DNA from 3 places in the Microbacterium sp. MEC084 genome. Region 2 is predicted to be linked to each of the others. Evidence: predicted binding sites of a transcription regulator. Region 2 holds the regulator's gene; each other region holds the start of a gene.
The links. Region 2 encodes HspR, which represses chaperone genes until heat shock. Its sites were predicted from a motif close to AAGTTGAGTCNNNNNGACTCAACTT; they were not measured.
Positions count from the first base shown of each region.

Region 1 (6,592 bases), on a different contig from region 2:
TCTCGTGTCGACTCGCGTGCCGTGGCCAGGAGATCGGCCAATTCCGCAGTTCTCCGCCCTTGTTGGCAGTAGTTTCGTAGCACCCCGACCAAAAAGCCCTCATGAGAAGCCATTTTCATCAGGGCTTTGTCATGTCTTCCGACGGATTCTTGTTGGTCCCCTCTGGTCCCCTCGCCGCCGCATCGGTGCCTGCTCACGGACGTCGGAGACCGTATCTGGCTCTCTGGAGGTCGTTGCCTGTGGATAAGGCGACCAAAAGGGGACCAGAGCCGCCGTCGTGGCTCCCGGCTACCCGTCACAGTGACCTCGAGGCCTCGCGCCGGCCCGGTCTGCTGGCCTTGGCGCATCGGGGACTGTCTGAATAACGGTGTGTGGGGTCCGGCCTGATCCGAAAGGAGACGGCCGTGGCTGACACGACCGAGTTGTTGGAAGACGCGATGATCGATCCCGTGACGGGAGAGATCATCGATCAGAAAGACCTCGCCGAGCGGCTGCTCGCGCAAGCGAAGGAGCAGGGCATGAGCCTGGTCGGCCCTGGAGCGCTGCTGAACCAGCTCACGAAGAACGTCCTCGAGACGGCTTTGAACGCGGAGCTGACCGAGCACCTCGGCCACCCGCATGGCGGAACACCTGCCGGCACGAACATGCGCAACGACACCCGGACGAAGACGGTGCTCACCGAGATCGGTCCGGTCGAGATCGAGGTCCCGCGCGACCGAGACGGATCGTTCGAGCCGGTGATCGTCCCGAAGCGGAAGCGTCGCCTGGGCGGGATCGATCAGATCGTCCTATCGCTCAGCGCGCGCGGGCTCACGACCGGTGAGATCGCCGCTCACTTCGACGAGGTCGACGACGCGAAAGTGTCCAAGGGCAGGATCAGCCGGATCACCGAGAAGGTCGCCGGTGAGCTCGCGGAATGGTCGTGACGACCGCTGGATCCGATCTACCCGGTGATCTTCGTCGACGCGATCGTCGTCAAGGTCCGCGACGGGCAGGTCCGCAACACCCCGTTCTACGTCGTCATGGGCGTCACCGTGCACGGGGAACGCGACATCCTCGGGATCTGGGCCGGCGACGGCGCAGAGGGAGCCAGGTTCTGGCTGCAGGTGTTCACAGAGCTGAAGAACCGAGGCGTCGAGGACGTGTTCATCGCCGTCTGCGACGGGCTGAAGGGCCTCCCCGAAGCGATCAACACCACGTGGGAGCGGACCGTCGTGCAGCAGTGCATCGTGCACCTGATCCGCAACAGCTTCCGCTACGCCGGCCGGCAACACCGCAACGCGATCGTGAAAGCCCTCCGGCCCGTTTACACGGCACCCAGCGTGACTGCGGCGAGGGACCGGTTCGCCGAGTTCGCGGCCGAGTGGGGCGGCAGGTATCCGGCGATCGTGCAGCTGTGGGAGAACGCGTGGGCCGAGTTCGTGCCATTCCTCGAGTACGACGTCGAGATCCGGAAGGTGAAACGAGGCCGCGGCGCTGAAATGCCTCTACCTCGTGACCCGGTCACTTGACCCCACCGGCGGCGGCAGGGCACGCTGGGCGATCAGGTGGAAGCCCGTGCTCAACGCGTTCGCGATTACCTTCGCGGGACGGTTCGACAGAAGCAATCACTGAAAACCGTCGGGCCTCACACACCGTTGATCGGACAGTCCGGCAGGCTCCGAAAACTTTCTCTGAAGGTGGGAATAAAACGGCATGCTCGGATGTTCACCGCAAGTGAACTTGATTCGGGGTGACTCACTGCGTGAGAGGAGAGTGATGATGCTGTTCGATACGTTCAAGGAGCTGGACCGGATCAGCTCGGCGTTCTTCTCCGGGCTCCCGGAGTCTGCGCTGAGTTCGGCGCCGGTGAATCTTTACCGCGAGGACGACCGCTATGTGGTGGAGGCAGATCTTCCGGGGTTCGATCCGTCGTCGATCGATGTGTCGGCCGAGCCGGGGCTGCTGACCATCCGCGCGGATCGCGACACCTCCCGTGAGGATCACGGTGAGCGCTGGCTGGTCCGCGAGCGCAGTTCCGCGCGTGTGGTGCGACAGCTTGCGCTGGGCGACGAGGTGGATCTGGACGCGATCGCGGCCGACTACCGGGACGGAGTCCTGAAGATCACGCTGCCGGTAAGGGCTGACGCGCTCCCGCGCAAGGTCGCGGTCGCCGTGGGCTCGTCCGCTCCCGCTCAGCAGGCGATCGAGTCGGCCGGCGCGGCGGAGGATGTCGCGGGCCCAAAAGCCGTACCCGCGCATTCGGTCGCTTCCTGACCCGGTGGCTGCCTGGGGCCCGGAGGGGCCCCGGGCGCCGGATGCGCGGGAATGTCAACGTTCGCGTTGTCCGCTCCCGGCGAGTGGGGGTGGCGTGATGGATGCCTTCGAGCTGCTGGATTCGACAACGGCCATCGAATCCGCGCTCGTCTCGGAGGACGCGGACGACCTGGCCACCGTTCGAGATCTCTACCGCAGCGCACCCCCGATGGACGGGCCGCGGGTGACCACGGGCCTGGAGCCGGGGACACCGGCACCGGATTTCGCGCTCCCGGCCGCGGACGGCACCATCGTGCGGCTCTCGGAACTGCGCGGCTCGCCCGTGGCGGTGGTGTTCTACCCGCTGGACTGGAGCCCCGGGTGCAGCGTGCAGCTGGAGCTGTATGAGCAGGAGTATGACGAATTCGCGTCGCGCGGCATCCAGCTGCTCGGCATCTCGGTGGACTCGATCTACAGCCACGGCGCGTGGGCGGCGGTGCGCGGCATCCGCTACCCGCTGCTGAGCGACTTCCAGCCGCGGGGCGAGACGGCCCGCGCGTACAACGTGTGGCGCGATGCCGACGGGCACAGCGAACGCGCCGTCTACTTGATCGACGCTGACGGGGTCATCCGCTGGGCTCACGTGTCCGAGCGGCTGAAGGAGCTGCCCGACTTCGACGAGCTCGTGGCCGCTCTCGACCTCGTCGCGGACCGGCAGCACGACGACAAGGAGGTGCAGTGATGACCATCTGGGACATCACCCCCGCCCGCACGATGGTCGCGCCGCGGATGCGCACGGTGCCGGTGGCGATCTACGGCCACCGATGGTGCGGGATCACTCAGCTCATCCGGCGGGCACTGGATCGGGCGGGTATCGGCTACGACTACGTCGACCTCGACGAGCACCCCTCCGTGTACTCCCGTCTGGAAGCGCTGACCGGCGGGCGGCTCCGCACGCCGGTCGTGCACATCGACGGGGAGTGGCTCATGGAGCCCAGCCTCCGTCAGGTGCAGGCCGTGCTCGCCCGGCACGGAGTACGGCTGTGAACGTGGTGACCTGCCCGGGGTGCGCGGCGAAGAACCGCGTGCCCCAGGCACGTGCGGGCAAGGTGCGCTGTGCGAAATGCCATGCCGACCTGCCCTGGCTCGTGGAAGCCGACGACAACTCCTTCGACACGGTCGTCGCCGAGGCGACTCTGCCGGTGCTCGTGGACGTGTGGGCACCCTGGTGTGGACCCTGCCGGCAGATCGCCCCGGTCGTCGACGGGCTCTCCCGCGAGTTCGCCGGACGCCTCAAAGTCGCCAAGGTCAACGCGGACACGTCCCCGCGCGTCTCCCAGCGCCACGGAGTGTCCTCGATCCCCACCCTCCTGCTCTACCGCGACGGGAAAGAAATAGACCGGATGATTGGCGCTGTCCCCGCCCCGCAACTGCGCGCCTGGGTCGAACGCACACTCACCACCTGAGGCTGATGCAGCGCCGTCCGAAGTTGAGTCACATCGGCTCAACGTTCGGGAATGTGGGCTGATCCGTACGTGTTGTCAGTGGTGAGCGTGGGGCGCGCCGCCCACTCGAACACATCGACGGACATGAGGAAGAGGGGAACAGGGAGGTAATTCAGCGATGCGCCGCTACTACAACGGACTGAAGACAGCCGTGCTGCTCGGTCTGCTGACCGGCCTGATCCTGGCAGTCGGTTACGGGCTCGGTGGCAGCACTGGCCTCCTCGTGGCGACGGTGCTGTCCCTGGTGATGAACGGTGTGGCCTACTTCGCCTCGGACCGGATCGCGCTGGCCGCCATGGCCGCCGAGCCGATCACTGAGCGCGAAGCGCCGCAGCTGTACGCGATGGTGCGCGAATTGGCAGCTGCCGCAGGGCAGCCGATGCCCCGGCTGTACGTGAGTCGGATGCCGCAGCCAAATGCGTTCGCCACCGGCCGCAACCCCGAGAACGCCGCAGTGTGCGTCACCGAGGGTATTCTGCGGATTCTGAGCCCGCGGGAGCTGCGTGCGGTGCTGGCCCATGAGCTGTCCCACGTCGGCAACCGGGACATCCTGATCTCCAGTGTCGCCGCCGCGTTGGCCGGCATCCTCACCTCGCTGGCCAACCTCGCCCTGCTGCTGCCCTTCGGCTCCGACGAGGAGGACGCGCCAAACCCGCTGGCCGCGCTGCTGATGCTGCTGCTGGCGCCTATCGCCGCGGGGCTGATCCAGCTCGCGATCAGTCGCAGCCGCGAGTACCAGGCCGACGCCGACGGCGCCCACCTGTCGGGCGACCCGCTCGCCCTGGCCAGCGCCCTGGAGAAGATCGAACACGGCACCCAGGCGATGCCCATGGCGCCGAATGGCTCATCCGCCGCTCAGGCCCACCTCATGATCGCCAACCCGCTGGCCGGTGGCGGCGTGGCTGCGCTGTTCCGCACCCACCCGCCCACCAGCGACCGGGTCCGGCGGCTCCGCGAACTCGCCGGACATCACAGCCGCCGGACGGCGGCGGCGTCGCCGGCGCGGATCTCCCACCTCATGAGGTGACACCAGCAGACCCGCTTCTCAGACACCATGACCCGGCGCCCCCGGTCAGCCCCCAGTCGGCGGAGGCAAGTATTCAAGGCGTTCGAAGTGGAGTCCGGGCGTGAAGCAGGAACTGGGGGACCAAAGTGTCGTCAAACTGCTTGCGGTGATTCGCTTCAGTGTGTGGAGAGCCCGAGAAAACGCAGCGCCCATTCCGACGCGGGTGTCTTCTTCCATAGGGAGCCTGACCCGCTTTTCCGGACACCTGAGTTGAGGCGATGATCGTCTCGGAAGGAGTCCGTGTAATGCCTGCTGCTCACCCGCCGGAGTTCCGGCGTCATGCCCTTGACCTCGTTGCGCAGGGAAACCCCGTCGGCCAGACGGCTCGTGATCTTGGGATCAGCGAGTCGTGTCTGCGGAACTGGATGAACCGTGACGCGGTCGACTCCGGCCGCAAGGCCGGCGTCACCACTGACGAGCACAAGGAGTTGGTCGAGTTGCGTCGCCGCAACCGTGTGCTGGAGATGGAGATCGAGATCCTCAAGCGTGCGTCGGCGTACTTCGCGCGGGAGAACGTGCTCCCAAAATAGGGTTCCGGCTGGTCCAGGAGCTCGCCGCGGACGGGATCCCCGTCGCGGTGGCCTGCCGGTTCCTGAACGTCTCGACCTCCGGTTACTACGAGTGGGTGAACCGGCCACCGTCGCCGTGAGCGGTCGCGGATGCGGCGTTGACGACGACGATCCGACGCATCCACGCCGACTCCCGCGAGACTTATGGCGCTCCGCGCGTGCTCGCCGAGCTGCGCCTCGGGCTCGGCGTTCACGTCGGCCGCAAGCGCGTCGCCCGGTTGATGCGACTGGACGGTCTGGTCGGGGTCTCGCACCGTCGGAAGCGGCGCGGCTGGAAGCCTGACACGGCGACGCACGAGGATCTCGTGAAGCGGCAGTTCCGCGCAGACGCGCCGAACCGGCTCTGGTTCTGCGACATCACGCAGCACCGCGCGAAGGACGGATGGGTCTACTGCGCCGCCGTCATTGACGCGTTCAGCCGCCGCGTCGTCGGCTGGTCGATCTCCGATCGGATCACAGCCGAGATCGTCGTCGACGCGCTTGAGATGGTCCGTTGGAGGCGACGCCCAGAACCCGGAACCGTGGTGCATGCCGACCGCGGAGCGCAATACACCTCATGGCTCTTCGGCCACCGGCTCCGCCAAGCAGGGTTGCTCGGATCGATGGGGAGAGTCGCTTCCAGCGTCGATAACGCGCTCATCGAGTCGTTCTGGTCGACGATGCAACGCGAGCTGCTCGACCGCTCGACATGGGCATCGAGGGCCGAGCTGTCGTCGGCGATGTTCGAGTGGATCGAGGGCTTCTACAACCCCACCCGGCGACACACCGCGCTTGGCAACCTCAGCCCCGTGGAGTTCGAACGACTTCACATCCCCGCCGCGAAAGCGGCATGATCAACACACAAGAACCGTTCGGGAAACCGGGTCAGGCTCCGGGGCACGTCGCATGGCCTGTGCTGCGGGCGTGTCGAGTGGGTCGTCCAGGGGCGACGCAGAAGCGTCGACGCGACGTGCTGAGAGGTGGTTCCAGTCGAGCACTGGCACACCGGCTACAGGCATGGCGATAGGTCAGGAACGGCGTCGCTCCCTGCGCAGGAGGGAGCGCAGAGTCTCGGCGTTCGCGTAGCCGACCCGTAGCGCGATCTCGGCGGAGGTGAGGTCCGTGGTTGCTGAGAGGTGCCGAGCTCGTTCGATGCGAAGCCGTTGGGCGAAGCCGAGCGGAGTGAGGTTGAGCGCCGCACGGACTCGTCGTTCGAGGGTGCGCCGGCTGGTGCCGAG
Region 1 is NZ_MYFP02000029.1:1,075-7,666, reverse strand. Features, by position in the region: gene B5M43_RS14105 (helix-turn-helix domain-containing protein) at 1-41, opposite strand, end outside; partial or broken gene B5M43_RS14100 (IS256 family transposase) at 438-1,614, shown strand; gene B5M43_RS14095 (Hsp20/alpha crystallin family protein) at 1,759-2,256, shown strand; gene B5M43_RS14090 (redoxin domain-containing protein) at 2,354-2,977, shown strand; gene B5M43_RS14085 (glutaredoxin domain-containing protein) at 2,977-3,282, shown strand; gene trxA (thioredoxin) at 3,279-3,701, shown strand; gene B5M43_RS14075 (M48 family metalloprotease) at 3,859-4,767, shown strand; gene B5M43_RS14070 (transposase) at 5,052-5,336, shown strand; gene B5M43_RS14065 (IS3 family transposase) at 5,474-6,208, shown strand; gene B5M43_RS14060 (GlxA family transcriptional regulator) at 6,383-6,592, opposite strand, start outside.
Region 1: B5M43_RS14095 (Hsp20/alpha crystallin family protein) is a predicted target of HspR. The motif match lies at 1,720-1,744, and genes of this name have one in related genera.

Region 2 (6,592 bases):
CGCGGCCGGTGGTGGCGTAGAGGCCGAAGATCTCGCCCTCGCGGCCCGCGGGCGTGACGCGGGCGAGGAACGATCGCGACGCCGCCTGCGCGGGTCCGACGAACGCGCACAGGATGAGCCCGCCGATCCAGAACACGATCGTGCCGAGGTCGACCAGGAAGAACACGGCGAGGCCCGCGACCACCATGGCCGACAGGGCGAACACGATGACCGTCTTGGCGCCGAAGCGGTCGTCCCAGCGCCCGGCGACGATCGTCGAGACACCCGCGATCAGGTTCGCGGCGATGCCGAAGATCACCAGATCCAGGAACTCGAACCCGAACACCTGGGCCGCGATCACGGCGCCGAACGCGAACACGCCGCCCAGGCCGTCGCGGAACACCGCGCTCGCCAGCAGGAACCACCCGGTGTGCCGCGTCTCGGGGTTCCGGAACAGGCCGGCGACGTCGCGGACCAGCAGGCGGTAGGAGGCGAAGAACCCGACCCGTCGCTCGGGGCGCCCACGGGACGGCTCCGGCACGGCGAGGAAGATCGGGATCGAGAAGACAAGGGCCCACAGTGCGCAGCCGACCGCGATGATCCGGAACGGCAGGCCGCCCTCCTCGGAGAGCCCGAACCAGTCGGCGGAGTAGAACACCACGACCAGCACCAGCGCGACGATGCCACCCAGGTAGCCGAAGCCCCATCCGAGCCCGGAGATGCGGCCGATGGTCTTCGGGGTCGCGATGCCGATCAGCATGGCGTTCGAGTTGACCGCCGCGATCTCGCCGAACACCGTGGCGGCCGAGATGAGCGCGACGCCCAGCCAGAACAGCGCGGGCGTGGGCTCGACGAACCACAGGCCGAGCATGCACGCGATCAGCGCGCCCGTGCCGATCCCCAGCCACAGCTTCTGCCGGCCCGCCGCGTCGGCGCGCTGGCCGAGCACCGGCGCGACCGCGAGGATCGCCAGGCCCGCGATCGTGCCGCCCCAGCCGAGGCCCGATGCCAGGTCGGCGAGCCCCGCCGTCTTCGCGGGGTCCCCGTCGGGCAGCGACTGCAGGCCGGCGGGGAGGAACGCGTCGGTCGTGAGGAACAGCGCGGTGTAGATGAACGTCAGGATGACCGTGTTGAACGGCTGCGTCGCCCAGTCCCACAGCGCCCACGAGTAGACCTGGCGCTTCGGCGCGGGGCGTCCCTCGCGCAGGTCGAGGCCCATGACGGGCACGGCGCCGCTGTCCGCTGTCGGCGGCGGGGTGACGGGGGACGGGTCGGACGTCATGAGTGGAGCGTAGGACCGCGCGGTGAACGGACGGTACCGCCACGCGGTCGGCCGAAGTTGAGCCGAGGTGTATCAACTTTGTTTGACAGCCCGAGCGGCCCGCAGTACAGTTGAGCCAGCGCGGCTCAAGATCGCGTGCAGGCTTACCGGCTGTCCAGCAGAAAGGAGAACAACATGGCACGTGCTGTGGGTATCGACCTCGGAACGACCAACTCGGTCGTGAGCGTCCTCGAGGGCGGTGAGCCGAAGGTCATCGCGAACGCCGAGGGCTTCCGCACGACCCCCTCGGTCGTCGCGTTCACCAAGGACGGCGAGGTCCTCGTCGGCGAGACCGCCAAGCGCCAGGCCGTCACCAACGTCGACCGCACGATCGCGTCGGTCAAGCGCCACATCGGCACCGACTGGACGTTCGAGGTCGACGGCAAGAAGTACACGCCGCAGGAGATCTCGGCGCGCATCCTGATGAAGCTCAAGCGCGACGCCGAGCAGTACCTCGGCGACACGGTCACCGACGCCGTCATCACGGTGCCCGCGTACTTCAACGACGCCGAGCGCCAGGCCACCAAGGAGGCGGGCGAGATCGCCGGCCTCAACGTGCTGCGCATCATCAACGAGCCCACCGCGGCCGCCCTGGCCTACGGCCTCGACAAGGGCAAGGAGGACGAGCTCATCCTCGTCTTCGACCTCGGCGGCGGCACGTTCGACGTCTCCCTCCTCGAGGTGGGCAAGGACGACGACTTCTCGACCATCCAGGTCCGCGCCACGGCCGGTGACAACCGCCTCGGCGGCGACGACTGGGACCAGCGGATCGTCGACTGGCTGATCCAGCAGTTCAAGGCCACGACGGGCGTGGACGTCTCGGGCGACAAGATCGCCCTGCAGCGCCTCAAGGAGGCCGCGGAGCAGGCGAAGAAGGAGCTGTCGAGCTCGACCTCGACCAGCATCAACCTGCCCTACCTGTCGCTCACCGAGTCGGGCCCCGTCTCGCTGTCCGAGACCCTCACGCGCGCCAAGTTCGAGGAGCTCACGAAGGACCTGCTCGAGCGCACCGTCAAGCCGTTCGAGGACGTCATCCGCGAGGCCGGCATCAAGGTGTCCGACATCGCCCACGTGGTGCTCGTCGGCGGCTCGACCCGCATGCCCGCCGTGAGCGACCTCGTCAAGCGCGAGACCGGCAAGGAGCCCAACAAGGGCGTGAACCCGGACGAGGTCGTCGCCGTCGGCGCCGCCCTGCAGGCCGGCGTCCTCAAGGGCGAGCGCAAGGACGTGCTGCTGATCGACGTCACCCCCCTGAGCCTCGGCATCGAGACCAAGGGCGGCATCATGACCAAGCTCATCGAGCGCAACACGGCCATCCCGACCAAGCGCAGCGAGACGTTCACGACGGCCGACGACAACCAGCCGTCGGTGTCGATCCAGGTGTTCCAGGGCGAGCGCGAGTTCACGCGCGACAACAAGCCGCTGGGCACGTTCGACCTGAACGACATCGCGCCCGCCCCGCGCGGCGTGCCGCAGATCGAGGTCACGTTCGACATCGACGCGAACGGCATCGTGCACGTGTCCGCCAAGGACAAGGGCACCGGCAAGGAGCAGTCGATGACCATCACGGGCGGCTCCTCGCTGCCCAAGGAGGACATCGAGCGCATGGTGCGCGAGGCCGAGGAGCACGCGGCCGAGGACAAGAAGCGCCGCGAGGCCGCCGAGACCCGCAACCAGGCCGAGACCCTGTTGTACTCGATCGAGAAGCTGATCAAGGACAACGAGGACAAGCTCCCGGCCGACGTCAAGGAGTCGGTGCAGGCCGACGTCGACGAGCTCAAGAAGGCTCTCGCCGGCGACGACGACGAGGCCGTGAAGACCGCGTTCGACAAGCTGAACCAGAGCCAGACCAAGCTCGGCGAGGCGATCTACGCCCAGGCGCAGGCCGAGCAGGCAGCGCCCGCGGGCGACGCCCCCGCCGGTGAGCAGACCGCCGCCGACGAGGACGTCATCGACGCCGAGGTGGTCGAGGACGACGAGGACAAGAAGGCCTGATGAGCGACAAGGACCGCAAGCCCGTGAACGACGGCGACGAGGTCCGGCCCGCAGCCGAGGGGGCGGAGGTGCAGGACACCGCCGCCCCCGAGGCGCAGGAGGAGCAGGTCTCCGAGGAGACCGCGGATGCCGGTGCCGAGCCGACCGCCGAGGAGACGGCCGAGTTCGAGCTCACCGTCGACGACATCCTGAACGCCGACCAGCTGGAGGAGGCGGCCGAGCAGGTGAAGAGCGACTACGAGACGCAGCTGCTGCACGACCTGAAGCGCCTCCAGGCGGAGTACGCCAACTACCGGCGTCGCACCGAGGACCAGCGCCACGTCGAGGTCGCCCGCGCGAAGGGAGAGGCCGCCCGCGGCCTGCTGCCCGTGCTCGACGACCTCGCCCGCGCCGAGAAGCACGGCGACCTCGCGGAGGGCACGCCCTTCGCCGCGATCGCCGAGAAGGTGCGCGGCGTGGCCGAGCGCCTCGGCGTGATCGCGTTCGGCGAGGCCGGCGAGGCCTTCGACCCGCAGCACCACGAGGCGATCTTCCAGCAGCCGACGCCCGGCGCGACCGAGACCACCGTGCTCGAGGTCGTCGAGGTCGGCTACCGCCTGGGCGACGTCGAACTGCGTCCGGCGAAGGTCGTCGTCGCGGTGCCGGCAGAGTAAGCGAGGCGCCGATGGCCAGTCAGGACTGGTTCGAGAAGGACTTCTACAAGGTCCTGGGGGTGTCGAAGGACGTCAGCGCCGCCGAGCTGAAGAAGGTCTACCGCAAGCTCGCGCGGCAGTATCACCCGGACTCCAAGCCCGGCGACACCGCCGCCGAGGCGAAGTTCAAGGAGATCAGCGAGGCGTACTCGGTGCTGTCCGACCCGGCCCAGCGCGAGGAGTACGACCAGATCCGCGCCATGGGCTCGGGCGCGCGCTTCACGGCGGGCGGCGGCTCGGCCGGCGGCTTCGACGATGTGTTCAGCATGTTCACGCAGAACCGCGGGTCGGCCGCCGACTTCGACGACATCTTCGCGATGTTCAACCAGGGCGGCGGCGGCCGGTTCGGCACGGGCGGATTCGGCCAGCCCTCGGGAGGCTTCCGCGGCTACGGCGGGCCTCACAAGGGCGCCGACGTCCGCGCGCGCACCACGATCGACTTCATCACCGCGGCCAAGGGCGAGACGATCACGCTGCAGAGCGAGGACGGCAAGCCGTTCAAGATCAAGATCCCGGCCGGCGTCGCGGACGGGCAGAAGATCCGCCTGCGCGGCAAGGGGCGCCCGTCGCCCGACGGCGGCGAGAACGGCGACATCGTCGTCGAGGTCGCGGTGCGGCCGCATCCGGTGTTCAAGCGCGAGGGCCTCAACCTCCGCGTCGTGGTGCCGGTGACGTTTGCGGAGGCCGCCCTCGGGGCGACGATCGAGGTGCCGACGCTCGGCGGCGAGCCGGTCAAGCTGCGCGTCGCCCCCGGCACCCCGTCGGGGCGCGTGCTGCGCGTCAAGGGTCGGGGGATCACGACGCAGAAGGGCACCGGCGACCTGCTCGCCGAGGTCCAGGTCGTGGTGCCCTCGCACCTCGACGACGCCGCGCGCGAGGCGCTCGAGCGCTTCGTCGAGGTCGGCCCGCAGGGCAACCCGCGCGCCGAGATCATGGCCAAGGCACAGGGCTCATAGCCTGAGGAGGATGTCTCACTTCGTGCCGGAATCCGGCCCGGATTCCGGCACGAAGTGAGACACGGCGAGGACAGCGAGGAGGTGGGACGGATGAGCGACACGTACGACGTGGATGAGGACGCGCCCGTCTTCGCGATCGCCGTCGCCGCGGAGCTGGCGGGGATGCACCCCCAGACGCTGCGGCAGTACGACCGCATCGGGCTCGTCGTCCCCAGCCGCACGCGCGGAGGGTCGCGCCGGTACTCGGCGCGCAACATCCAGCAGCTGCGCGAGGTCGCCAAGCTGTCGGGCGAGGGGATGAGCCTCGCGGCGATCGCGCGCGTGCTGGACCTCGAGGACGAGGTGCGCGACCTGCGGCGCCGCGTCGCCGAGCTCGAGCACCGCCTGCGCGCCGAGATCGAGAGCCGCCCGGGCGCGCGCGTCTTCGCGGCCGGGGCGACCGGGTCGGTCGTGACGCTGCGGGCGGAGACGCGCGTGCGTCGCAGCGCCGAGCTCGTGCTGTGGCACCCGCCGCAGAACTGGCGCGCCGCGCGATCCGGATGACGGCATCTCGCGCGCCGGTGGAGAGAGCGGTTCCACTGAGCGGGCAGAATGGGCGGGATGAGCCCTCAGAGCTGGACGAGCTGGGGTCAGACCGCTAAGGTCTGGCCCGGTCGGAACTGGCCGCTCGGCGCGACGTGGACGCCCGAGTCCACGAACTTCGCGGTGTACTCGCCGAACGCGACCGGCGTGACGCTGTGCCTGTTCGACGACGACGGCTCCGAGCGGCAGTACGAGCTGACCGAGCACTCGCAGGGCATCTGGCACGGCGCCCTTCCCGACATCGCGCCCGGCCAGCGGTACGGCTACCGGGTGGACGGCCCGTGGGATCCCGACAACGGCTTCCGGTTCAACCCCCACAAGCTCCTGCTCGACCCGTACGGGCTCGCGACGAGCGGCACGATCATCGCCGAGCAGCCCATCTACGGAGCGCGCGAGGACGACCCGGCCGTGCGCGACGACACGGACTCCGCCGGCTACACCGGGCGCAGCGTGGTCGTGGATCCGTCGTTCGACTGGGAGGGCGACACGCCGATGAAGCGCCGCTGGCGCGACACGGTCATCTACGAGCTCCACGTCAAGGGCTTCACCAAGCTGCACGACCGGATCCCGGAGCACCTGCGCGGCACGTACGCGGGCCTCGCCGAGCCCGCCGTGGTCGAGTACCTGCGCGACCTCGGCGTCACGGCGGTCGAGCTGCTGCCGGTGCAGCAGTTCTTCTCGGAGCCGGCCCTGCTCGAGCGCGGGGTCGTGAACTACTGGGGCTACAACACCCTGTGCTACTTCGCCCCCGATGCGTCGTACAGCTCATCCGGCGACCGTGGGCAGCAGGTCGCCGAGTTCAAGCACATGGTCAAGTCGCTGCACCGGGCGGGTATCGAGGTCATCCTCGACGTGGTCTACAACCACACGGCGGAGGCCGGCCCCAACGGCCCGACACTGTCGTTCCGCGGCTTCGACGACCGCGGCTTCTACAAGCGCGTGATCGCCGAGGACGGCGGCTTCGACGACCGGTACTGGGACGTCACGGGCTGCGGCAACACGGTGAACACCTGGAACCCGCTCGCGCTGCGCCTCATCCTGGACTCCCTGCGGTACTGGGTGACCGA
Region 2 is NZ_MYFP02000002.1:172,179-178,770, reverse strand. Features, by position in the region: gene B5M43_RS03460 (MFS transporter) at 1-1,261, opposite strand, end outside; gene dnaK (molecular chaperone DnaK) at 1,436-3,295, shown strand; gene B5M43_RS03450 (nucleotide exchange factor GrpE) at 3,295-3,948, shown strand; gene B5M43_RS03445 (DnaJ C-terminal domain-containing protein) at 3,960-4,943, shown strand; gene B5M43_RS03440 (heat shock protein transcriptional repressor HspR) at 5,034-5,486, shown strand; gene glgX (glycogen debranching protein GlgX) at 5,544-6,592, shown strand, end outside.

Region 3 (6,592 bases), on a different contig from region 2:
CCGTCTGCCACGGCCCGAACACGTCGGGAAGATCCCGCCACGCGATGCCGCACCGATACCGGTAGACGATGCCCTCGACCATCAGCCTGGCGTCCGCGAACGGCCGCCCCTTGCGCCCGGTCGGGCGCGGCAGCATCTCCTCGATCAACGACCACTGAGCATCCGAGAGCATCTGAAACCGCGACATCACAGGCTCTCAGCACACCGCCGATCTATTTGCCAGACACGCCCTAGCCTGATGCCATGCGCGCGACTGTCTTCCACGGGCCCGGCGACGTCCGCTTCGAGGAGGTGCCCGACCCCGTCATCGTGGACCCCGGCAACGCGATCGTCCGCGTCGTCGCGGCCTGCGTGTGCGGCTCGGACCTGTGGCGCTACCGCGGCGTGACCGAGGCGCCGGCCCGTCCCGTGCGCATCGGCCACGAGTTCGTCGGCGTTGTCGAGGAGGTCGGCGCCGACGTCACCCGCGTCTCGCCCGGGGACTTCGTGATCGCGCCGTTCTACGACTGCGACATGACGTGCGCCAACTGCCGCAACGGCTTCAGCACGTCATGCCTCGAGATCGGATGGTGGGGCGGCTCGGACCACGCGGGCCACCCGACCGACGGCGGCCAGGGCGAGTACGTGCGCGTGCCGCACGCCGACGGCTCCCTCACGGTGGTGCCGGGCGGCATGCCCGACGACGCGCTCGTCCCCGGTCTGCTGTCGCTCTCCGACGTCATGCTCACGGGGCATCACGCCGCCGTCTCGGCCGGGGTGCGGCCGGGATCCACGGTCGCGGTCGTCGGCGACGGCGCCGTGGGCCTGAGCGGCGTGCTCGCGGCGGCGCGGCTCGGCGCCGAGCGGATCGTCGCGATGTCGCGGCACGAGCCGCGGCAGGCGCTCGCGCGGGCGTTCGGGGCGACCGACGTGCTGGAGCAGCGCGGCGACGAGGGCATCGCGGCGGTCAAGGACCTGTTCGACGGCATCGGGCCCGACGCGGTGCTCGAGTGCGTCGGCACGAAGGAGTCGATGGACCAGGCCCTGCGCTCGGCGCGTCCGGGCGGCCAGGTCGGGTTCGTGGGCGTTCCTCACGGCGGCCCGGAGCTGCCCGTCCGCACGATGTTCAGCAGCAACGTGGGCGTGCGCGGGGGAGTGGCCCCCGTCCGGAACTACGTCGACGAGCTGCTGCCCGAGGTGCTGTCGGGCGCGATCGACCCCGGCCGCGTGTTCGACCTGACCCTGCCGATGGCGGAGGTCGCCGAGGCCTACGCCGCCATGGACGAGCGCCGCGCGATCAAGTCGCTGCTGCGGCCGTGACGGCCGTCCTGCTCGCCCTGGCGAGCGCGGCCGCGTACGGGCTGTCCGACTTCCTGGGCGGCGTGCTCTCCAAGCGCGACAGCCCCTGGACCATCGCGCTGTGGGGGCAGATCGGAGCGCTCCTCGCGGCGGGCGCCGCTGCGCTCGCGATCGGCGGCGCCCCGGCTCCGGTCGACCTCGCGTGGGCCGCGCTGGCCGGCACCGGATCCGCCCTCGGCACCGCGTTCCTCTACCGCGGGCTCGCGGCGGGCCGGATGAGCGTGGTCGCGCCGATCTCGGCCGTCGTCAGCGCGGCCGTGCCCGTGGTGGCCGGCGTCGCCGGCGGCGAGCGGCCCGCGCCGCTCGTGTGGGGCGGCATCGCGGTCGGGCTCGTCGCGATCTGGCTCGTCGCGCGGGTGCCCCCGGCGCACGCTGCGTCTCGGACCGGCACCGCCGCGTCGATCCGGGACGGCGTCCTCGCCGGCCTCGGATTCGGCACGGCCTTCGCGGCGATCGGCCAGTTCCGGGAGGAGGCGGGACTCTGGCCCAACGCGCTCGCGATGCTCGTCGCGGTCGTCGTGCTCGCGGCCGGCGTCCTTCTCGTGCGGGCGGGGATCGCGCTGCCTTCGCGCCGCGCGGGGCTCGCGCTGCTCCCCGGAGTGCTCGGCGCCACGGCGCTGACCTTCTTCCTGTTCGCGACCCAGCACGGCCTGCTGACCGTGGTCTCGGTCATCTCGGCGCTCTACCCGGCCGCGACCGTGATCCTCGCCGCGCTCGTCCTGCGCGAGCGCATCCACCGCGGCCAGGCGGTCGGCCTCGCGGCGTGCGCGGTCGCCGTCGCGCTTGTCGCCGCCGGCTGATCCGCCTCAGGACAGCCGCAGGAACCCGTCCACGATCAGCTCCCGCACGCGCGGCAGCAGCTCGGCCCGCAGCGCCGCGCCGTCGACCTCGAGCAGGTCCGCGATCGCCGCGATCAGCGGGCCCACCGGCAGGTCGCCGTCGCACGCGCCCACCAGGGCGGCGAGCCCCGGGTCGGCCTGCAGCGCACGGCCGAACCCGCCGCCCTGCCGCAGCTCGATCACCTGCGGATCCGCGACGCCCGGCAGGTGATGCCGCGCCTCCGTGACGTCCGGGGCGGTGCGGAGCGTGGCCTCGGCGAGCGCGTCGTCGTCCATCGCGACGAGCCGGTCGTGCGCGGCGAGGGCCTCCGCGAGGTGGATGCCGAGGCCGCCCTCCGACGGGATCGGCTGGGGCACGCGCTCGTATCGCGCGAGGGTCGGCTCATCCGCCGCCCGTCGCAGCAGCACGTACCCGAAGCCGATCGCGCTCACGCCGCGCTCGGCGAAGTCGTCCAGCCAGGCGCCCAGCAGCGCGTCGTGCCGCGCGGAGCCCGGCACCGTCCCGCCGTCGCGGATCCACATCTCCGCGTACTGGATGGGATCGAGCTGCTCGCGCTCGACGACCCAGGCGTCCAGCGGGACATCCGACGACTCGATCCACGCGCGCACGCGGTCGAGCCCGTCGACGCCGCCGCGGGTCTCCCAGTTGCCCAGCAGCTGGGCGACGCCGCCGGGCTCGAGGACGGCGCCGACGCCGGCGATCACCTTCTCGACCAGCGCATCCCCGACCATCCCGCCGTCGCGGTACTCGTAGTCCGGCACGCCCAGGGCGCGCGGCGTGATCACGAACGGCGGATTGGAGACGACCCGGTCGAACGTCTCGCCCGCGACCGGATCGATGAGGCTGCCGTGCCGGGTCTCCACCCGACCGCCCTCGGCGTTGAGCAGCGCGTTCAGGCGCGCGAACGCGAGCGCGCGCTCGGAGAGGTCCGTCGCGACCGCGGAGTCGGCGTACCGCAGGGCGCGCAGCGCCTGCACGCCGCACCCGGTGCCGAGGTCGAGCACGCGCCGCGCGGGCGTCGGCAGCTGCAGGCCGGCCAGCGTGAGCGAGGCCCCGCCGACGCCGAGCACGTGGTCCTCGGCGAGCGCCCCGCCGCCGATCGCGAGCTCGTCCAGGTCGCTCGCGAACCACCACTCGCCCGCTCCCTCGCTGTCGAGGTACGACTGGGGCCGGACGATCGCGCGCGGCTCGACCGCATCGCCCGCGACCTCGGCCAGGCCGAGCGACTGGAGGCCGCGGGCGCCGAGGCGCGGCAGCGCCGCATCCACCGCCGGCAAGGGCTGCGCGATGCCGAGCACCAGCAGCCGTCCGAGCGTCGCGAGCGCATCCGACCTGCCGCCGAGCGCGCGCAGCGCCGGGACCCTCAGGCCGCGCCCGATCGCGTCGTCGGCCTCGACGCCCCACGCGGCGCGCAGCGCCTCCGAGCGGAAGCGCGCGGCCGCCAGGTCGCTGGCGAGCGCGGAGCACAGGGCGGCATCGGGGTTCGGGGTCACGGTCCCATTCAACCCCGTGCCGTGTCTCAGTTCCGCGCGGAATCGCCCCCGGATTCCGCGCCGAACTGAGACATGGAAGGGGCAGAAAACGGATCTTGCACTCTCACCCCGAGAGTGCTAAAACGGAATTGAGTCCTCATGACTCAGGTCTGAATCGCCACGAGCAGACAGGAGGAGGAATCACGATGGCGATGTTCTTCGACCCGTTCCGTGAGTTCGACCGCGTGGCCGAGCAGCTGTTCGACCGGCAGGGTCCGCGGCTGATGCCGATGGACCTGTACCGCGACGGCGACCACTACGTCCTGAGCGCCGACCTGCCGGGCATCGACCCGGGCAGCGTCGACATCGACGTGGACGGCCAGCTGCTCACCATCCGCGCCGAGCGAACCGCCCGCAGCGCCGAGGGCGTGAAGTGGATCACCCGCGAGCGCGCCACGGGCTCGTACCTGCGCCAGCTCAACCTGGGGCAGGGCATCGACACGGCCGGAATCTCGGCGACCTACGACAACGGCGTGCTGAGCGTGCTCATCCCGATCAGCGAGAAGGCCAAGCCGCGCAAGATCGAGGTCCAGCGCTCCATGACCGCGTCGCAGGACGTCACGCCCGAGCTGACGGCGTAGCCCGCGCAGACGAGGAGGGACCCGGCCGGCGGCCGGGTCCCTCCTCGCGTGCCGGGGGCGTCAGACGTCGCGGCGTGCACCCTCCGAGGGCACGACCGTGAAGGCATGGGGAGCGGCGAAGCCGCGGTCCGCGAACGCGGCTGCCGCGGCCTCGGCCACGGCGTCGACGCGCGCCTCGTCCACGAGCGCGATCGCCGCTCCGCCGAAGCCGCCGCCCGTCATGCGGGCGCCGACCGCGCCCTCGGCGAGCGCGGTCTCCACGGCCGTGTCGAGCTCGGGCACCGAGATCTGGAAGTCGTCCCGCATCGAGACGTGCGAGGCGACCAGCAGGTCGCCGATGGCGCGCGGCCCCTGAGCGCGCAGAGTCTCGACCGTGTCGAGCACGCGCTGGTTCTCGGTGACGATGTGCCGGATGCGGCGGAACGTCACGTCGTCGAGGAGCTCGCGCGCGCGATCCAGGTCCGCGACGGTGACGTCGCGCAGCGCGGGCACGCCCATGGCGGCCGCGCCCCGCTCGCACGCCTCGCGGCGCTCGCGGTAGCCGCCGGTCGAGTGCGAGTGCTTGACACGCGTGTCGATCACGAGGAGCGAGAGCCCCTCGCGCGCGAAGCCGAGGTCGACCGACTGGGTCTCGAGGCTGCGGCAGTCGAGGAACGTCGCGGCGTCCGCGCGGCCCATGATCGACGAGACCTGGTCCATGATCCCGGTGGGGGCGCCGACCGCCTCGTTCTCGGCGCGGCGCCCGACGCGCGCCATGTCGAGGGGCGCGAGGCCGAGGCCCCACAGCTCGTCGAGCGCCGAGGCCACGGCGCCCTCGATCGCCGCCGACGACGACAGTCCGGCGCCGATCGGGACATCCGACGCGATCGCGATGTCGACGCCCGGCACGTCCGCCGCGGCGCGCCCGGATGCGGCGAGCGCGGCCCAGGCCACGCCCAGCGCGTACGCGGCCCACTCGGGCACGACGCCGCCCGTCACCGCGTGACCGGCGGGGCCGTCGAACGTCGCGGCGAGCTCGGCGACGGGCAGCTCGACCGGCTGCTCGGCGAACGTCGACACCACGCGGACCACGCCGTCGCCGCGCGTGGCCGCGGCGGCGTAGGTGCGGTGCTGGATCGCGAAGGGCAGCACGAAGCCCTCGTTGTAGTCGGTGTGCTCGCCGATCAGGTTCGCGCGGCCGGCCGACGACCACACGCCGGCGGCGGGGGATCCGGCGACCCGGGCGAAGAGCTCCTGAGCCTGGACGAGGGCGGTCACGCGCCGACCCCCGCGGCCTGGTCGGCCTCGGCGATCGCGATGCGCAGGCGCTCCGCGGACTGCTCGGGCGGCACGTCGCCGATCCACGCGCCCATCGCGGCCTCCGAGCCCGCGAGGAACTTGAGCTTGTCGGCCGCGCGACGCGGCGACGTGAGCTGCAGGTGCAGGCGGGCGCTGTCGCGGCCGACCTCGACCGGTGCCTGGTGCCACGCCGCGATGTACGGGGTCGGCGTCGTGTACAGGGCGTCGACACCGCGCAGCAGGCGCAGGTAGAGCGGCGCGAGCTCGTCGCGCTCCTCGGCCGTGAGCTCGGCGAAGTCGGCCGCGTGGCGGCGCGGCGCGAGGTGCACCTCGACGGGCCAGCGCGCGGCGAACGGCACGTAGCCGATCCAGTGCTCGCCCTCGAGGACGACGCGGGGTCCCGCCGACTCGAACTCGATGATGCGGTCGAACAGGTCCGCGCCCTCGCGCTCGATCGACGCCAGCAGCAGCTGCGTGCGCGGCGTGACGTAGGGGTAGGCGTAGATCTGGCCGTGCGGGTGCTGCAGCGTGACGCCGATCTCTTCGCCGCGGTTCTCGAACACGAACACCTGTCGCACGCCGGGCAGCGCCGACAGCGCGGCCGTGCGGTCGGCCCAGGCCTCGATCACGGTGCGCGCGCGCGTGACCGACTGCGTGCCGAACGAGCCGGTGCGCTCCGGGCTGAAGCACACGACCTCGCAGCGGCCGACCGAGGTGCGCGAACGGCCGAGGCCGGGGGCGTTCAGGTCGTCCAGGCCGCGCGGAGCGTCCTCCGCCGCGGGAGCGTCGCCGAACGCCTCGTCCAGCGCGGGGCCGAAGGAGGGCGAGCGGTTCTCGAACACCGCGACGTCGTACGACGACGGCAGTTCCGACGGGTTCGTCGGCGTCTGGGGCGCCAGCGGGTCCAGGTCGGCCGGGGGCAGGTGCGCGCGGTTCTGGCGCGCGGCCGCCACCGAGATCCAGTCGCCGGTCAGCACGTCCCGGCGCATGGTCGCCGTCGCGGGGCGCGGGTCGAGCTCGCGC
Region 3 is NZ_MYFP02000015.1:64-6,655, forward strand. Features, by position in the region: partial or broken gene B5M43_RS11620 (transposase) at 1-187, opposite strand, end outside; gene B5M43_RS11625 (zinc-dependent alcohol dehydrogenase family protein) at 244-1,299, shown strand; gene B5M43_RS11630 (EamA family transporter) at 1,296-2,138, shown strand; gene B5M43_RS11635 (methyltransferase) at 2,145-3,671, opposite strand; gene B5M43_RS11640 (Hsp20/alpha crystallin family protein) at 3,857-4,291, shown strand; gene galK (galactokinase) at 4,352-5,548, opposite strand; gene galT (galactose-1-phosphate uridylyltransferase) at 5,545-6,592, opposite strand, start outside.
Region 3: B5M43_RS11640 (Hsp20/alpha crystallin family protein) is a predicted target of HspR. The motif match lies at 3,797-3,821, and genes of this name have one in related genera.